DNA from 2 places in the Pseudomonas sp. B2M1-30 genome. Region 1 is predicted to be linked to the other one. Evidence: riboswitches for the same ligand, from Rfam matches in the RefSeq annotation. Region 1 holds a riboswitch; the other holds the start of a gene.
What was found. Region 1 has a riboswitch for cobalamin ahead of cobO (cob(I)yrinic acid a,c-diamide adenosyltransferase). Riboswitches for the same ligand answer to the same signal wherever they lie in the genome.
Positions count from the first base shown of each region.

Region 2: linked by a shared signal. The riboswitch ahead of N8H74_RS21565 (CbtB-domain containing protein) and the one ahead of cobO (cob(I)yrinic acid a,c-diamide adenosyltransferase) in region 1 are both predicted to bind cobalamin.

Region 1 is NZ_JAOEJT010000011.1:191,344-199,239, reverse strand. It holds gene cobU (bifunctional adenosylcobinamide kinase/adenosylcobinamide-phosphate guanylyltransferase) at 1-182, opposite strand, end outside; gene N8H74_RS21125 (cobyric acid synthase) at 225-1,676, opposite strand; gene cobD (threonine-phosphate decarboxylase CobD) at 1,673-2,680, opposite strand; gene cbiB (adenosylcobinamide-phosphate synthase CbiB) at 2,673-3,581, opposite strand; gene bluB (5,6-dimethylbenzimidazole synthase) at 3,578-4,228, opposite strand; gene N8H74_RS21105 (cobyrinate a,c-diamide synthase) at 4,225-5,583, opposite strand; gene cobO (cob(I)yrinic acid a,c-diamide adenosyltransferase) at 5,580-6,191, opposite strand; cobalamin riboswitch at 6,272-6,505, opposite strand; gene N8H74_RS21095 (hypothetical protein) at 6,659-7,243, shown strand; gene N8H74_RS21090 (sorbosone dehydrogenase family protein) at 7,310-7,896, shown strand, end outside.
Region 2 is NZ_JAOEJT010000012.1:53,935-61,830, forward strand. It holds gene N8H74_RS21540 (ABC transporter substrate-binding protein) at 1-527, shown strand, start outside; gene N8H74_RS21545 (iron ABC transporter permease) at 524-1,540, shown strand; gene N8H74_RS21550 (ABC transporter ATP-binding protein) at 1,537-2,298, shown strand; gene N8H74_RS21555 (GNAT family N-acetyltransferase) at 2,293-2,799, opposite strand; gene N8H74_RS21560 (CbtA family protein) at 2,859-3,587, opposite strand; gene N8H74_RS21565 (CbtB-domain containing protein) at 3,603-3,815, opposite strand; cobalamin riboswitch at 3,850-3,979, opposite strand; gene metE (5-methyltetrahydropteroyltriglutamate--homocysteine S-methyltransferase) at 4,133-6,421, opposite strand; gene N8H74_RS21575 (cystathionine beta-synthase) at 6,662-7,896, shown strand, end outside.

The sequences.
Region 1 (7,896 bases):
TCTTCGATCAACGCCCATTCGGCCGGACGCCGGGCGCGGTGATGGGCCACGCGCTCATTCATTTCACCGTCCAGCGGTTGGCTGGTGGCGATGTAGGTCACGGCCAGCGCGCTGTCGCTGGCGAGTTTTTCGGCCAGGCGACTTTTGCCGGAGCGGGCGCCGCCGAGGATCAGTTGCAGCATGAGGACATCCTGAAAAATAGGCAGTGAGATGCTAAACGCAATTCAAATCCCACAGAGCTGACGCAACAACCCGGTATCCAGATGCTTCTCCACCAGATCCGCCAGCCGCTCGATATCCCGCTCGCGCAATCCGTGGTAATCCACCGTCTGCACATCGCTCAACCCCGCCCAGCGCAACAACGCCGCGCTGGCCGCCGGGAATTCGAACAAGCCATGTAGATAGGTGCCGAAAATCTGCCCGTCGAGACTCTGCGCGCCATCACAACGTCCGTCGTCCAGATGCACGGCGGCGTGCTCCAGGGCCGGCCCGGTGGTGACCCCGGCGTGAATCTCGTAGCCACTGACCTCGGCGTCTTCCAGCGCCAGCCGCCCGCGCACGTTGCGCAATTGCTTCTCGGCTTCAATCTGCGTGGCAAACGCCAGCAAGCCCAACCCGGCACTCGAACCCGGCGCGCCTTCCAGACCCAGTGGATCGTGTACCTGCTCGCCGAGCATTTGCAGGCCACCGCAAATCCCCAGCAACTTGCCGCCATAACGCAAATGGCGGCGGATGGCGGTTTCCCAACCATTGGCGCGCAAGTAGGCGAGGTCGCTGCGCACGCTTTTCGAGCCGGGCAGGATGATCAGGTCGGCCGGCGGAATCGCCTGGCCGGGGCCGATGAATTGCAGATCCACCTGCGGATGCAGGCGCAGCGGATCGAAATCGGTGTGGTTGCTGATGCGCGGCAGCACCGGCACCACCACTTTCAATACTTGTTCGGCCTTGTCGGTCTGCCGCTGGTCGATGCCGTCCTCGGCCTCCAGGTGCAGGTCCATCACATACGGCAGCACGCCGACCACCGGTTTGCCGGTGCGCTGCTCCAGCCAGTCGAGCCCCGGCTGCAGCAAAGCGATGTCGCCACGAAAACGGTTGATGATGAAGCCTTTGACCCGCGCCTGCTCGCTCGGCGACAGCAGCTCCAGCGTGCCGACCAGATGAGCGAACACGCCGCCGCGATTAATGTCGGCGATCAGCAGCACCGGACAATCCACCGCTTCGGCGAAGCCCATGTTGGCAATGTCGCCGGCACGCAGATTGATTTCTGCCGGCGAGCCCGCGCCCTCGACCATCACCAGCGGATAGGCCGCGCGGAGTCGTTCGTGGGAGGCCAATACCGCCTGCATCGCGATGGCTTTGTAGTCGTGATAGGCCACCGCGTTCATGCTGGTGACGGCACGACCGTGGATGATGACCTGGGCGCCAGTGTCGCTGTTGGGCTTGAGCAGCACCGGGTTCATGTCAGTGTGCGGTTCGAGAAGCGAAGCTTGTGCCTGCACCGCCTGCGCCCGGCCGATTTCACCGCCATCAGCGGTCACGGCGCTGTTGAGCGCCATGTTTTGCGGCTTGAAGGGCACCACGGCGACGCCCTGGCGGGTCGCCCAGCGACACAGCGCGGTCACCAGCGTGCTTTTACCGGCATCGGAGGTGGTGCCTTGCACCATCAGAGTGGTCATGCTGGATGTTCCATCAGGCAATCCTTGGCGAACGCTTGCAGGGCCAGTTCGAGGCGCGCCTCTTGCGCCGCATCGGCCGGCAAGCCGAAACGCAGGCTGCTGTTATGCACGAAGATGCGCAGGAGAATGCCGCGTCGTGCCATGAAGTCGTGCATGGCGGCGGCGTGTTCGGTGATCAGCCATTGAAACAGCGCACAGCCGCCCTGCGGCTTGAAGCCATGGCGTTCGAGCAGCAGCGCCAGACGCTCGCTGGCCTCGTCGCTGCGGATGCGTTGTCGGGTATGGCCTTCGGTGTCTTGCAGGCAGACCTGGCCGAGTACCCGGGTCGGTCCGCTCACGGCCCAAGGCCCGACCTGTTCGGCCAGCAGCCTGAGCAACTTGCGCTCGGCCAGCACGAACCCCAGCCGCACACCGGCCAGACCGAAAAACTTGCCAAACGAACGCAATACGATGAGGCCGACCTGATGGGCATGGGCGGCCAGGCTCAGATGCGGCGTGTTGTCCATGAACGCTTCATCGACCACCAGCCAGCCGCCGCGCTGGGCCAGCCGCGCATGCCAGTCGAGCAGCCGCGCCGGGGTCAGGCTCAGGCCGGTGGGATTGTTCGGATTGACCACCACCAGCACGTCGAGATTGTCGATGAAGAAATCGACTTCCTGCTCCAGGACCTCGCGCACGATGTAGCCACTGCGGCGCCAGGCTTCAGCATGTTCGGCGTAACACGGCGACAGCACGCCGACCTTGCCGGCCCGGCGCAAACGCGGCAACAACTGAATAGCCATCTGCGAACCGGCCACCGGCAGAACCTGGGAGGCGCCGTAGTAATCGCACGCGGCCTGCTCCAGGCCGTCATCGGTTTCCGGCAACCGCGCCCAGGCCCGCAACGGAATCTCCGGAACCGGGAACGGCCACGGCGCCAGGCCGCTGGAAAGGTCGAGCCAGTCCTGTTCGGCGATGCCGTACTCCAGCGCCGCCTTGCGCAGCCGGCCACCGTGCTCAAGCATAGAATTCAGCCCCCACGCAGAGAATCAGCAGCCATAACCATACGCCGCGCTGCACCAATTGCCAGCCGCGATCAATGGAATCGGCGTCCGCCGGCGCGCCCTCGCCGAGTTGTGGACGGTCATGCAGTTCGCCGTGATAAATCGCCGGGCCGCCCAGCTCCACGCCTAGCGCGCCAGCACCGGCAGCCATCACCGGACCTGCGTTCGGGCTGTCCCATTTCGGTCCCTGGCTGCGCCAGCATTTCAAGGCGAGCCGGGTTTTGCCCAGCAACGCGTAGGTCAACGCCACCAGTCGCGCAGGAATGTAGTTGAGGACATCGTCGATTTTCGCCGCCGCCCAGCCGAAGCGCTCGAAGCGTTCGTTGCGATAACCCCACATCGCGTCGAGGGTGTTGCTCAAGCGATAGAGCACCACGCCCGGCGCGCCGGCCACGACAAACCAGAACAGTGCGGCGAACACTGCATCGCTGCCGTTTTCCAGCACCGATTCAGTGGCCGCGCGGGCGACGGCAGTGCTGTCCAGTTCGCTGGTCTGGCGACTGACCAGATAGCCCACGCGCTTGCGCGCCTCTTCCAGATCATCGCCACGCAGCGCCTGGGCCACGGTCGCGACATGCTCGCCGAGACTGCGCATGCCAAGGGCGCAATACAGCGCCAGAATCTCGACCAGCCAGCCGACATAGGGCGCCCAGGACAGCGCCGTGGCGAGCAAGGTCAGCGGCAGCACCGCAATCACCCAGGCGGTCACGCCATGGCTACGCCAGCCACGCCCACCGGCGTTGAAACGTTGTTCGATGCGCCCGGCGAAATTGCCGAACGCCACCAGCGGATGCCAGCGTTTCGGTTCACCCAGCAACGCATCCAGCGCGACTGCGGCGACACTCAACAACGCCACACTCATTGACTCACTCCCCAGAAATTTTCATACAGCAACTCATTGAGCGGACGCGCCCGCGCCCACCCTTCGAGCACCAGCATCGGCGCCGGATAGAATGCCTTGACCGGTCCCAGGCACAACACCGCCAACGGCTTGGCCCCGGCTGGCAGTTTCAACAGATCGGCCAGCGCCTGCGGCTCGAACAGCGACACCCAGCCCATCCCCATACCTTCGGCACGCGCCGCCAGCCACAGGTTCTGGATCGCGCAGGACAGCGAGGCCATGTCCATTTCCGGCAGCGTGCGGCGCCCGAAAATATGTCGCTCGCGATCATCCATCAGCGCCGCGACCAGCACTTCGGCGCAGTCGTTGATGCCTTCGACCTTGAGCCTCATGAACTCGTCACTGCGCTCGCCAAGGGCCTCGGCGGTACGCACCCGCTCTTCTTCCACAAGGCTTTGAATCTGGCCACGCAGCGCACGGTCACTGATACGAATGAAGCGCCACGGCTGCATGAGGCCGACACTCGGCGCCTGGTGCGCGGCTTCGAGCAAGCGGCGCAGCAGTTCGGGTTCGACCGTGCCGCCGCTGAAGTGGCGCATGTCGCGACGTTCGGCGATGGCGCGGTAGACGGCTTCGCGCTCGTCTTCGGAGAAGGCGTTGTCTGTCATAGCCCCTTCGCGAGCGAGTCCGCTGCCATCACGGTTTCAAATACGGGAGCGGCCTCAGGATCAGGCGCCAGCAACGCGGCAATCGCCACCGGATTGGACGGGAAGTAGAAATGCACGTAGGACGCCGTCATCCGCCCGTCCCGATAAACCGCTTCGGCTCCGCGCCCGCCGTTGGGGCTGTGGCCTCGGGCGATCGGGGTCAGTTCGGTGGTGGTCAGGGAATGGTGGTAGGTGTGACCGCGCAGCTCACCTTCCGGCAACTCGACCGATTGCAGGGCCAGCGCCGCCAGGCGTTTCTGCATCACCGCCTCACCGCGCAACAGACCGACCAGCTCAGCGCGGACGCCGTCGACATCGGTCAGCGCATCGAGCAGATACAACATGCCGCCACATTCGGCGAGCAACGGCTTGCCGGCGGCGTGATGCGCACGGATCGCGTCGAGCATCGCCGTGTTCTGCGCCAGCGCGACGTGGTGCAACTCCGGATAACCGCCGGGCAGGTACAGGCTGTCCGCCTCGGGCAATTGCGTGTCACGGATCGGTGAGAAAAAGCGCAACTCGGCGCCCATCGCCCGCAGCAGATCAAGGCTCGCGCCGTAGGTGAAGGCAAACGCTTCATCCCGCGCAACAGCGATTCGTACGCCTTCGAGCAAGGGTTCGGTGACCTGCATCTCAGGTGCAGCGAATTCGACCGCCGGTGGCAGCGCTACCTCGCAACTGCTGGCGAGTGCTTCGGCCGCCGCGTCGAGGCGCAGGTCGAGGTCATTGAGTTCGCTGGCCTGCACCAGGCCGAGATGGCGGCTCGGCAGTTCGATTCCGGTTTCCCGGGACAACGCGCCGTACCAGCGCAAGCCTTCGGTGAGGCTGCCTTCGAGCAACTGCGCATGGCGCAAGGTGCCGACGCGATTGGCAAGCACGCCGGCAAACGGCAAGTCCGGCTGGTAGCGCGCCAAACCAAGAGCCAGCGCGCCAAAGGTCTGGGCCATGGCAGTGCCGTCGATCACGCCCAATACCGGCACGCCGAAATGCCGCGCCAGATCGGCGCTCGACGGCGTGCCGTCGAACAGTCCCATCACGCCTTCGATCAGGATCAGATCGGCCTCGCCGGCAGCTTCCCACAACAGGCGGCGACTTTCCTGCTCGCCGACCATCCACATGTCCAGTTGATAGACCGGCGCACCGCTGGCGCGCTCAAGGATCATCGGGTCGAGAAAGTCCGGGCCGCATTTGAACACACGAACCTTGCACCCCTGATTGCGGTGCAAACGGGCCAGCGCGGCGGTGACGGTGGTCTTGCCCTGGCCGGAGGCCGGCGCGGCGATCAACACCGCCGGGCAGTGACGTGGTGACTTCAAAGTTCGACGCCTTTCTGCGCTTTGATACCCGCCTGGAAGGCGTGCTTGATCATGCCCATCTCGGTGACGGTGTCGGCCAGCTCAATCATTTCCGGCTTGGCGGCGCGGCCCGTCACGACAACGTGCTGCATCGGCGGTCGGGCCTGCAAATCGCTGAGCACCTGATCGAGGTCGAGGTAACCGTGCTTGAGGGCAATGTTCAGTTCATCGAGCACCACCAGGCCAATGGCCGGATCGCGCAGCATCTGCCGGGACACTTCCCAGGCCGCTTCGGCGGCGGCGATGTCACGCTGGCGATCCTGGGTTTCCCAGGTGAAGCCCTCGCCCATCACATGAAAACGCACTTGCTCGGGGAAGCGGCGGAAAAACAATTCTTCGCCGGTGCTGTTGCGGCCCTTGATGAACTGCACCACGCCGCACTGCATGCCGTGGCCCATGGCGCGCGCGAGCATGCCGAACGCCGAGCTGCTCTTGCCCTTGCCGTTGCCGGTCAGCACCAGCAGCAGGCCGCATTCGTTGGGCGAATTGGCAATGCGCTCGTCGATCACGGCTTTTTTGCGCTGCATGCGCGCCAGATGACGTTCGTCACGTTCGGGGGAATCGGTCATGGGGGAGCTCTCCGTTGAGGCTGGATAACGGCGGGCAGGCACAAGAATAGACGGCAACAAGCCTGGCATCGCCCACCGTGATGCCGCTGGATGGATCAGGCCGGTCTCCGGGCTCATGAGCGGCGTCGGCCGGACTGCGCGCCTTCCCGCATCGCTGTCGGACGCAGTGGCACAAGGCGCAGTCTTCACTCATTTACCGTTGCGGGGGCAGCGCCGGGATCGGAGTCGTTCTTCGCCTGAAGACAACCCTCACCGGCTTCCCTGTTTCACTCTGTCGACATCGGTCACAGAGCACCTGAAACAAGCCGCGAAGGTTAGAGGGTTGGGGGTGGAGCGTCAATTGAAGAGGACGCCGCCGAGCGAATAACTGCCGTCGATCAATTATCTGGCGCCAATCTTGTGCCACACTGAGACAAGTGATATCAAAGAGCCACACCCTCACATCAGACAAGAACAAGGTGAGCCCCATGCAAGGCATGATCATCAGCAACCCGCGCCTGGAATTCCTGCGCCCGGTGCTGGAACGCTGGTTTGACTGTATCGACCGCTACAACACCGTGCGCGGCGACAACGACACGCCGTACTGGCACGATGAAAAAGCCAACCTCGGCCTGTTGTCCGCTGCCGCGTGGATGGCTGAGCTGGTGACACTGCGCGACACCGCCACCCGCAAACAGAACGAGGAAGGCGAGCGCAATGCCCGCACCGACCTGTTCATCGCCGGCGCCGAGGATCGCGCCTTCATTCAGGCGACGCAGCGCTGGCCGCGAGTGAACAACCTCAACCTCAGCCAGGCTTTGGCCGAGATCACCAGCGACGCCAAGCGCATCAGCTATGCCAGCGACCTGAAGCTCGGCTGCCTGTTCGTCGCGCCGCAAAAGGCCCAACACAGCGCCAGCCCCGAAGAGCTGCAAGACATGGTCGACGACCTGCAAAAGGAACACACCTGCGCCGTCGCCTGGTATTTCCCCTACGCGTACCGCAAATTGCACAGCGATGCCGGCAATTATCATCCGGGCATCGCCGTGCTGTTCAAGGAAGCGCGCGGCTGACCGGTTGAACCATCGGGCTTGCGCCCTTCTCTATGATTAAGAATGCATTCATAGGGAAGATCAGTAATGCGCAAGCCCCAGCTCGTTTTCATCATCGCCTTCGCCGGCGGACTTGCCGCGTGCGGCGAGTCGTCCAGCCTGCAAGTGTCCGACGGCACCGGCCCATCACCCAAACTGCCCGAACCGAACAAGACCCTGATCCCGACGGTGAACATCGCCCCGGCGACCGGCTGGCCGGCGGGTGGTAAACCGACAGCCGCCGCAGGCACCCAGGTGGCTGCGTTTGCCGATAACCTCGATCATCCGCGCTGGTTGTATGTGCTGCCCAACGGCGATGTACTGGTGGCGGAAACCAACGCACCGCCCAAACCGGATGACAGCAAGGGCATTCGTGGCTGGGTGATGAAAAAAGTCATGGGACGCGCGGGTGCCGGCGTGCCCAGCCCCAACCGCATCACCCTGCTGCGCGATGCCGATCACGACGGCGTCGCCGAGACCCGCACGGTATTTCTGCAAAACCTCAACTCGCCGTTCGGCATGACTCTGGTCGGCAACGATCTGTACGTCGCCGATACCGACCGCCTGCTGCGCTTCCACTACGAATCCGGCGCCACTGAAATCAAGACGCAGCCGATCAAGGTCACCGACCTTCC
Region 2 (7,896 bases), on a different contig from region 1:
GCATTTACAAGAGTGTCAGCCAACTGGCAGAAATCTTCGATGTGCGTGACCGTGGCGAACAGCTCAATGCCGAGCTCAAGGCCAGCCTCGCCAAATCGATCGCCACCGCGCGCAACAAAGACTTGAAGGATGCCAGCGCGCTGGTCTGGTTCTCCAGCGCCCAAATGGACATCGAACCCTTCGTGGCCGGCCACAAAGGCGTTCCTGATTTCATGCTCAGTACCCTCGGCGTGCGCAACGTGGTGCAATCCGATGAAGAGTGGCCGACGGTCGGTTGGGAAACCATCGCCAAGGCCAATCCGACCTTTCTGGTGATCGCGCGCATGGACCGCCGTCGCTTCCCGGCTGACGACTACGAGAAAAAACTGGCGTTCCTGCGCAGCGATCCGGTGACTCGTAACATGGAGGCGGTGAAACACAACCGCATCATCATTCTCGACGCCATGGCGATGCAGGCCAGCCTGCGGATGTTCGACGGCGTTGAACAACTGGCCTCGGCCATTGACGGCTACGACCTGTCGAAATGATCAGGGGCCTGGTCCGTCTGTCGCTGGTCGGGGCGATCCTGTTGGCCGCCGTGATCGCCGGTGTGGCCATCGGTGAAACGCCAATCGAACCGGGTGTGGTGTTTCAAGTGCTGGCCAACAAACTGTGGGCGGCCGGCCATGTGCTCGACCCCATCGATGAAGGCATCGTCTGGAACTATCGCCTGACTCGTGCCCTGGTGGCGGCCGCCTGTGGTGCCGGTCTGGCGACCTGCGGAGTGATTCTGCAATCACTGCTGCGCAACCCGTTGGCCGATCCCTATCTGCTGGGCATTTCCGCCGGCGCCTCGACGGGCGCGGTGATGGTGGCGTTGCTGGGCGTCGGTGCCGGAGTGCTTTCGCTGTCGGCCGGGGCCTTCGTCGGCGCCGTGACGGCCTTCGTGCTGGTGATCCTGTTGGCGCGCGTCAGCGGCTCCGCCAGCGGCACCGGGCAAATCATTCTGGCAGGGATCGCCGGCTCGCAGCTATTCAACGCGCTGACGGCGTTTCTGATTACCCGCTCGGCGAGCTCCGAGCAGGCGCGCGGGATCATGTTCTGGCTGCTGGGCAATCTCGGCGGCGTGCGCTGGCCTTCGGTGTGGCTGGCGGTGCCGGTGGCCCTGGCTGGATTGATTGTGTGCCTGTGGCATCGACGGGCGCTGGATGCGTTTACCTTTGGTGCGGATTCGGCGGCGTCCCTCGGCATACCGGTGCGCCAGGTGCAGATACTGCTGATCGGCTGCGCGGCGCTGGTAACAGCGGTGATGGTCTCGATTGTCGGCTCGATCGGTTTTGTCGGTCTGGTGATTCCTCACGCCGCACGTCTGCTGCTGGGCACCGGCCACGCACGCCTGCTACCTGCCAGCGCCCTGGGCGGCGCCTTGTTTCTGATCGCTGCCGATGTGCTGTCACGCACGTTGATCAAGGGCCAGGTGATACCGGTCGGGGTGATTACCGCGCTGGTCGGCGCACCGGTTTTCGCCTTGATCCTGATCAGCCGGAGAAACGCCCGATGAGTGTATTGAGCTGCTCAAACCTGACATTCAGGGTGCGCGGCGCCGAACTGCTCAGCGGTGTCGGCCTGGAGGTCCTTCAGGGAGAAACCCTCGGTATCGTCGGCCCCAATGGTGCAGGGAAATCCACCCTGCTCAAATTGCTCGCAGGCCTGCGTGAACCGAGTGCCGGCGAGGTTCTGCTCGAAGGTCGGCGCCTGGGGCAAATGACCCGGCGGACGATTGCGCAGAAACTCGCGGTGGTCGAACAACAGGCGGACACCGATGACGGCATTCGCGTGTTCGACGCCGTTGCCCTGGGACGTACGCCCTGGCTGTCGGCGCTTGAGCCGTGGTCACGCAGCGATGACGAAATCGTTCAGCAGGCGCTGTCCGACGTCGATGCCGTCCACCTGCGCAGCCGTATCTGGCGCAGTCTGTCGGGTGGTGAACGCCAGCGCGTACACATCGCCCGGGCATTGGCCCAGCGCCCGCAGATCCTGGTGCTGGACGAACCGGCCAACCACCTCGACATCCAGCATCAACTGGCGATTCTGAAGGTGGTGCAGGCGCTGCCGGTCACCACGCTGATCGCATTGCACGACCTGAATCAGGCGCTCAAGTGTGATCGCCTGGCGATTCTGGAGCGCGGACGACTGGTGGATCTGGGCAAGCCGCTCGACGTGCTGACGCCCCAGCGCCTGCAAGACACCTTCGGGGTCAGGGCGCATTACCTGACGGATCCGTTCGACGGCGCACAGGTCCTGCGGTTTCATTCATGAAGCGGTCGGACGGTTGTGCATATGCGTCGTCTGCCACACGGGATCGGCGTCGACCGCAATGATCTCGAACCCCTGCCGCAACCAGAAGTCGATGGCTCCCGGCAGAAATGGGTGGGTGTGCAGATAGATCATCTCGACGCCGTCCGCCAGCGCCATGGCTTTCAATGAACGGTAAAGGGCCCCGGCCAATCCCGAGCGGCGCAGCGTCGGCACGACGAACAGGCGCACGACCTCGACCACTTTGAGCCCCGGATAGGCAAGATTCGGAAAACGCCGGTCGTAGCCGAGATAGCCGATCGAGGCCACGATCCGCCCCGCATGGCGGGCGATCAGGAAGCGCCCCTCGCCTTGCAGATAGACCTCTGCAAAGCGCGCCAGGTCGTCAGGCATCCCGGACGCGCTGAGCTTGGGGAAAAGCCCGGCGCGCGCCTCGAGCACAAAGTCGAGGATTTCAGGAATGTCGGCGCCAGACACTGCCTGGATAATCGGTTGTTCACTCATGTAATGCGAATGCCTGCCAGAGTTGCAATCAGTGCCCGGTGAAGGGCACTGCCTTCACCTCAGGCGCGGGTCGAATAGCGAGGCAGATCAAGCACTCGCTCGGCGGCCCAGCCGAACACCAGGCCAACGGTCGTCCACAGTACCAACTGAATGCCCAGCGACGCCACGCGGAATTTCCACAGCAGCACGGCCGAGAAGGTTTCCGGGACTTCGTTGATGGCTGGAAACAGGAACCCGGCAATCGCCATGATGACAACGTACAGCGTCACCGCGATGATCGAGCCGCTCCAGATGCCCCTGGCAGTCATCAATTTGCGCGCCGCATTGATCGCAATCACCGCCGCAATCACCGATACCAGCAACATCAGGAAGAACAGCCTGGTGCGTTGCGCGATGGTGTCCGGATCACCCACCGATGGCGGGTTGGCAGGATATTTCAGGCCCGGCACCAGAATCAGCGTGACGAACGCCGCCAGCGCCAGCAGCGCCGCCAGACCACGCGGACCGATATTGCCGACCCGACCGAGGGCGTATGCGAACACCAGCGCAAAGATCCCGTCAAGCGAAACGCTGTACACCACCACGCCGGTGAACAGGCCGAAGCTGCTTTGCACTTCGCGGCTGACCAGTTCTTCTTCCGGCGCATCGCCGTGCATTTGCGCCATTTGCTCTTCGAAGGCAATCGCCCGATCAATCTGTGGTTCGCCGAAAACCTTGGCGAAACCGAAGGCAAGAATTCCGGCGAGCAACCCCACCAGCATGCCGCGAACCAATAATTTACCCGTCATGTCGTAATCCTTGAGTCAGTGGCAGGGGAAGCCAAGCAAGTGGCGGCCGTCGTGCACGAACTCGTGGACATACATGCCCTTGACCAGCGCAGTGGCGCCCTGCTCTGCACCGACGAAATAAATCGCCAGCATCAGCAACAGGCCGCCAAACATGGCCCAGGGAAGAATTTCGCCCAGCGGAATGGTGGGCAGGGAAACATCAGTCTGCGAAGCAGCGCTATAAGCCATGTGAACCTCCAGGGAAGACGCGTCCCGGTACGGATTTGAGATAAGGAGAACAGGGTCTGGCTCACGGCTGACATCAGCCGTTTACAGTGGCGCGACCGCACCGGATTTGCACCGGTTGCCCGTTCGGAATGAGCTGCAACATTTCCTGTAACAAAATGATACAACTCGCCGAAGTTTACGCGTTGGCCCCAATAAAAACAGGGTCCGGGAATCAATTTCATGTAGAGCCTCTTTTGGAGGCGGGGCCGCCCGCAAAATAGAGGCGCAAAAAAACCGGAGCACCGTGAAGTGCTCCGGTCGGGTCAGGCAACCGCGTCTCAGGCCAGTTCTTTACGCAACTGACGCGCCGCGTTGACCATGTGTACCAGCGCCGCTTCGGTTTCCGGCCAGCCACGGGTTTTCAGTCCGCAGTCCGGGTTGACCCACAGGCGTTCGGCCGGGATGCGTTTGGCAGCCTTGCGCAGCAGGTTGGCCATTTCCGAAGAATCCGGAACCCGTGGCGAGTGGATGTCGTAGACGCCCGGGCCGATCTCGTTCGGGTAGGCGAAGGCTTCGAAAGCGTCGAGCAGCTCCATGTCCGAACGCGAAGTTTCGATGGTGATCACGTCGGCATCCATCGCCGCGATGGACTCGATCACGTCGTTGAACTCGCTGTAGCACATGTGGGTGTGGATCTGGGTTTCGTCACGCACGCCGGAGGCGCACAGACGGAACACTTCAGTCGCCCAGTCCAAGTAGTGCTGCCACTGCGCCTGACGCAACGGCAGGCCCTCACGGAACGCGGCTTCGTCGATCTGCACGATTTTGATCCCGGCCGCTTCCAGATCCACCACTTCGTCGCGAATCGCCAGCGCCAGTTGGCGCGCCTGCACCTCGCGGCTCACATCTTCACGGGGGAACGACCACATCAGCATGGTCACCGGACCGGTCAGCATGCCCTTCATTACCTTGCCGGTCAGGCCCTGGGCGTAGCGGATCCATTCGACGGTCATGGCTTTCGGGCGGCTCAGGTCGCCGAAGATCACCGCCGGTTTCACGCAGCGCGAACCGTAGCTCTGCACCCAGCCGAAACGGGTGAACACGTAGCCGTCCAGTTGCTCGGCGAAGTATTCGACCATGTCGTTGCGCTCGGCTTCACCGTGAACCAGCACGTCGAGGCCCAGGCGCTCCTGAATTTCCACGGCATGACGAATTTCGCTGTGCATCGCTTCGGTGTATTCGGCGACAGTCAGCTTGCCTTGCTTGAACGACTGGCGCGCCAGACGGATCGACGCGGTCTGCGGGAACGAACCGATGGTGGTGGTCGGGAACAGCGGCAGATCGAGGCCGGCGCGCTGCTTGGCGATACGCTGGGCAAACAGCGACTGACGCTGGCTGTCCTTGGCGGTGATCGCCGCGACGCGCGCTTGAACGGCGGTTTTGTGGATACGCGGCGACGCGGCACGGCTGGCCTGAACGGCGCGGCTTTGGGTCAGCGCTTGCAGCACTTTCGGCGCTTCAGGCTCGTTCACCGCCTGGGCCAGTACGGCGACCTCTTCGCACTTCTGCACGGCGAAGGCCAGCCAGCTCTTCAGCTCGGCGTCGAGTTTGTCTTCGCGGCCCAGATCCACCGGGCTGTGCAGCAGCGAGCAGGACGGCGCGACCCACAGACGATCGCCCAGACGCTCATGAGCGTGTTGCAACGTGGCGAGGGCGTTTTCCAGATCGCAACGCCAGACGTTACGGCCGTTGACCACGCCCAAGGACAACACCTTGTACGCCGGCAGGCGATCAAGAATGGTCGGGTACTGATCCGGCGCACGTACCAGATCGATGTGCAGACCGTCGACCGGCAGATTCGCCGCCAGGCCGAGATTTTCTTCCAGACCACCGAAGTACGTGGCGAGCAGTTTTTTCAGCGGATCACGCTGAATCTGGTTGTAGGCGCGCTCAAAAGCGTTTTTCCATTCCTGCGGCAGGTCGAGCACCAGAATCGGCTCGTCGATCTGCACCCACTCCACGCCTTGAGCCGCAAGACGCGCAAAGATCTGGCCGTACAGCGGCAGCAGGCGGTCGAGCAATTCCAGTTTGTCGAACTCCGCGCCCTTGGCCTTGCCCAGCCACAGGTAAGTCAGCGGACCGATGATCACAGGCTTGACGTTGTGACCCAGCGCACGGGCCTCTTCGACTTCTTCGAACAGTTGATCCCAGCCCAACTGGAACTGCTGGTCGGCGCTGAACTCCGGGACCAGATAGTGATAGTTGGTGTCGAACCACTTGGTCATTTCCTGAGCATGGGCACCGCCGCAGCAGCTGTCACTGACGCCACGCGCCATGCCGAACAGGGTTTGCAGAGTGGCTTTGCCATCGTGCGGACGGAAGCGCTCGGGGATCACGCCGAACATCAGCGAGTGGGCCAGCACCTGGTCGTACCAGGCAAAATCCCCCACCGGCAGCAGCTCGATACCCGCGTCTTTTTGCAGCGCCCAATGCGCCTTGCGCAGCTCGCGGCCGACGTCGCGCAGACCCGCTTCGTTCAGTTCTCCTTTCCAGAACGCCTCTTGCGCTTTCTTCAGTTCGCGGTCGCGACCGATGCGCGGAAATCCAAGGGAATGGGCCAGTGCCATAACAAACAACTCCAATGTCTTGTCGATGGCGGCCATTGTCGATTTCGGTCATGAATGAGACAAACTCAATTTAATCTCGTTGGTCTCAAGTTTTGTTCATGTACATCACCCCGCGTCGATCTGCCCCCGTCACCCTTGACCTCTGTGTCAAAAAGTTGCGAGGGATGACATCCGGGCTTATGTTGCTTGCGTGCTAATCCCGTGCGCATGAAGCGCCATGACTCACCGAAGGAAAACGAAATGTCAAAGCAATCCCGCCCTGCAGTGCTTGGGCAGATCGGTAATACGCCGCTGGTACGCGTCACGCGGTTCGATACCGGTCCATGCACCCTGTTCCTCAAGCTTGAATCACAAAACCCCGGCGGTTCGATCAAGGACCGCATCGGCCTGGCGATGATCGACGCCGCCGAACGCGATGGCCGCCTCAAACCGGGCGGCACCATTGTCGAGGCCACCGCCGGCAACACCGGCCTCGGGCTGGCGCTGGTCGGGCGCGCCAAGGGCTACCGCGTGGTGCTGGTGGTGCCGGACAAAATGTCCACCGAGAAAGTCCTGCACTTGAAGGCCATGGGCGCCGAAGTGCATATCACCCGCTCCGACGTCGGCAAGGGCCACCCCGAGTACTACCAGGACGTGGCGGCACGACTGGCCAAAGACATTCCCGACGCCTTCTTCGCCGACCAGTTCAACAACCCGGCCAACCCGCTGGCCCACGAATGCAGCACCGCACCGGAAATCTGGGCGCAGACCGAACATGACCTGGACGCCATCGTGGTCGGCGTCGGCTCGGCCGGCACCCTGACCGGACTGACCCGGTTCTTCCAGCGCGTGCAACCGAATCTGGAAATGGTGCTGGCCGACCCGATCGGCTCGGTGATGGCCGAATACAGCCGCAGCGGCACCCTGCCGAAACCCGGTTCCTGGGCCGTTGAAGGCATCGGCGAGGACTTCATTCCGTCGATCACCGACCTCTCCAGCGTGCGCCATGCCTACTCGATCAGCGATGAAGAAAGCTTCGACCACGCCCGTCAATTGCTGAAAGCTGAAGGCATTCTCGGTGGTTCGTCCACCGGCACCCTGCTCGCCGCCGCGCTGCGTTATTGCCGCGAACAGACCGAGCCGAAACGTGTGGTCAGCTTCGTCTGCGACACCGGCACGCGCTACCTGTCGAAGGTCTACAACGACCAGTGGATGACCGACCAGGGCCTGCTGCAGCGCAAGGGCTACGGTGACTTGCGTGACCTGATCGCCCGGCGCTTCGAGGATGGCCGCGTGATTTCCGTCGGCCCCGACGACACCTTGCTCACCGCATTCCAGCGCATGCGCCTGGCCGACATCTCACAACTGCCGGTGCTGGTGGAAGGCAAGAAACTGGTCGGCGTGATCGACGAATCGGACATTCTGCTCGGTGTGCATGAGGACGCCTCGCGCTTCAGCCAACCGGTTGCCAGTGCCATGTCCGACAAACTGCAAAC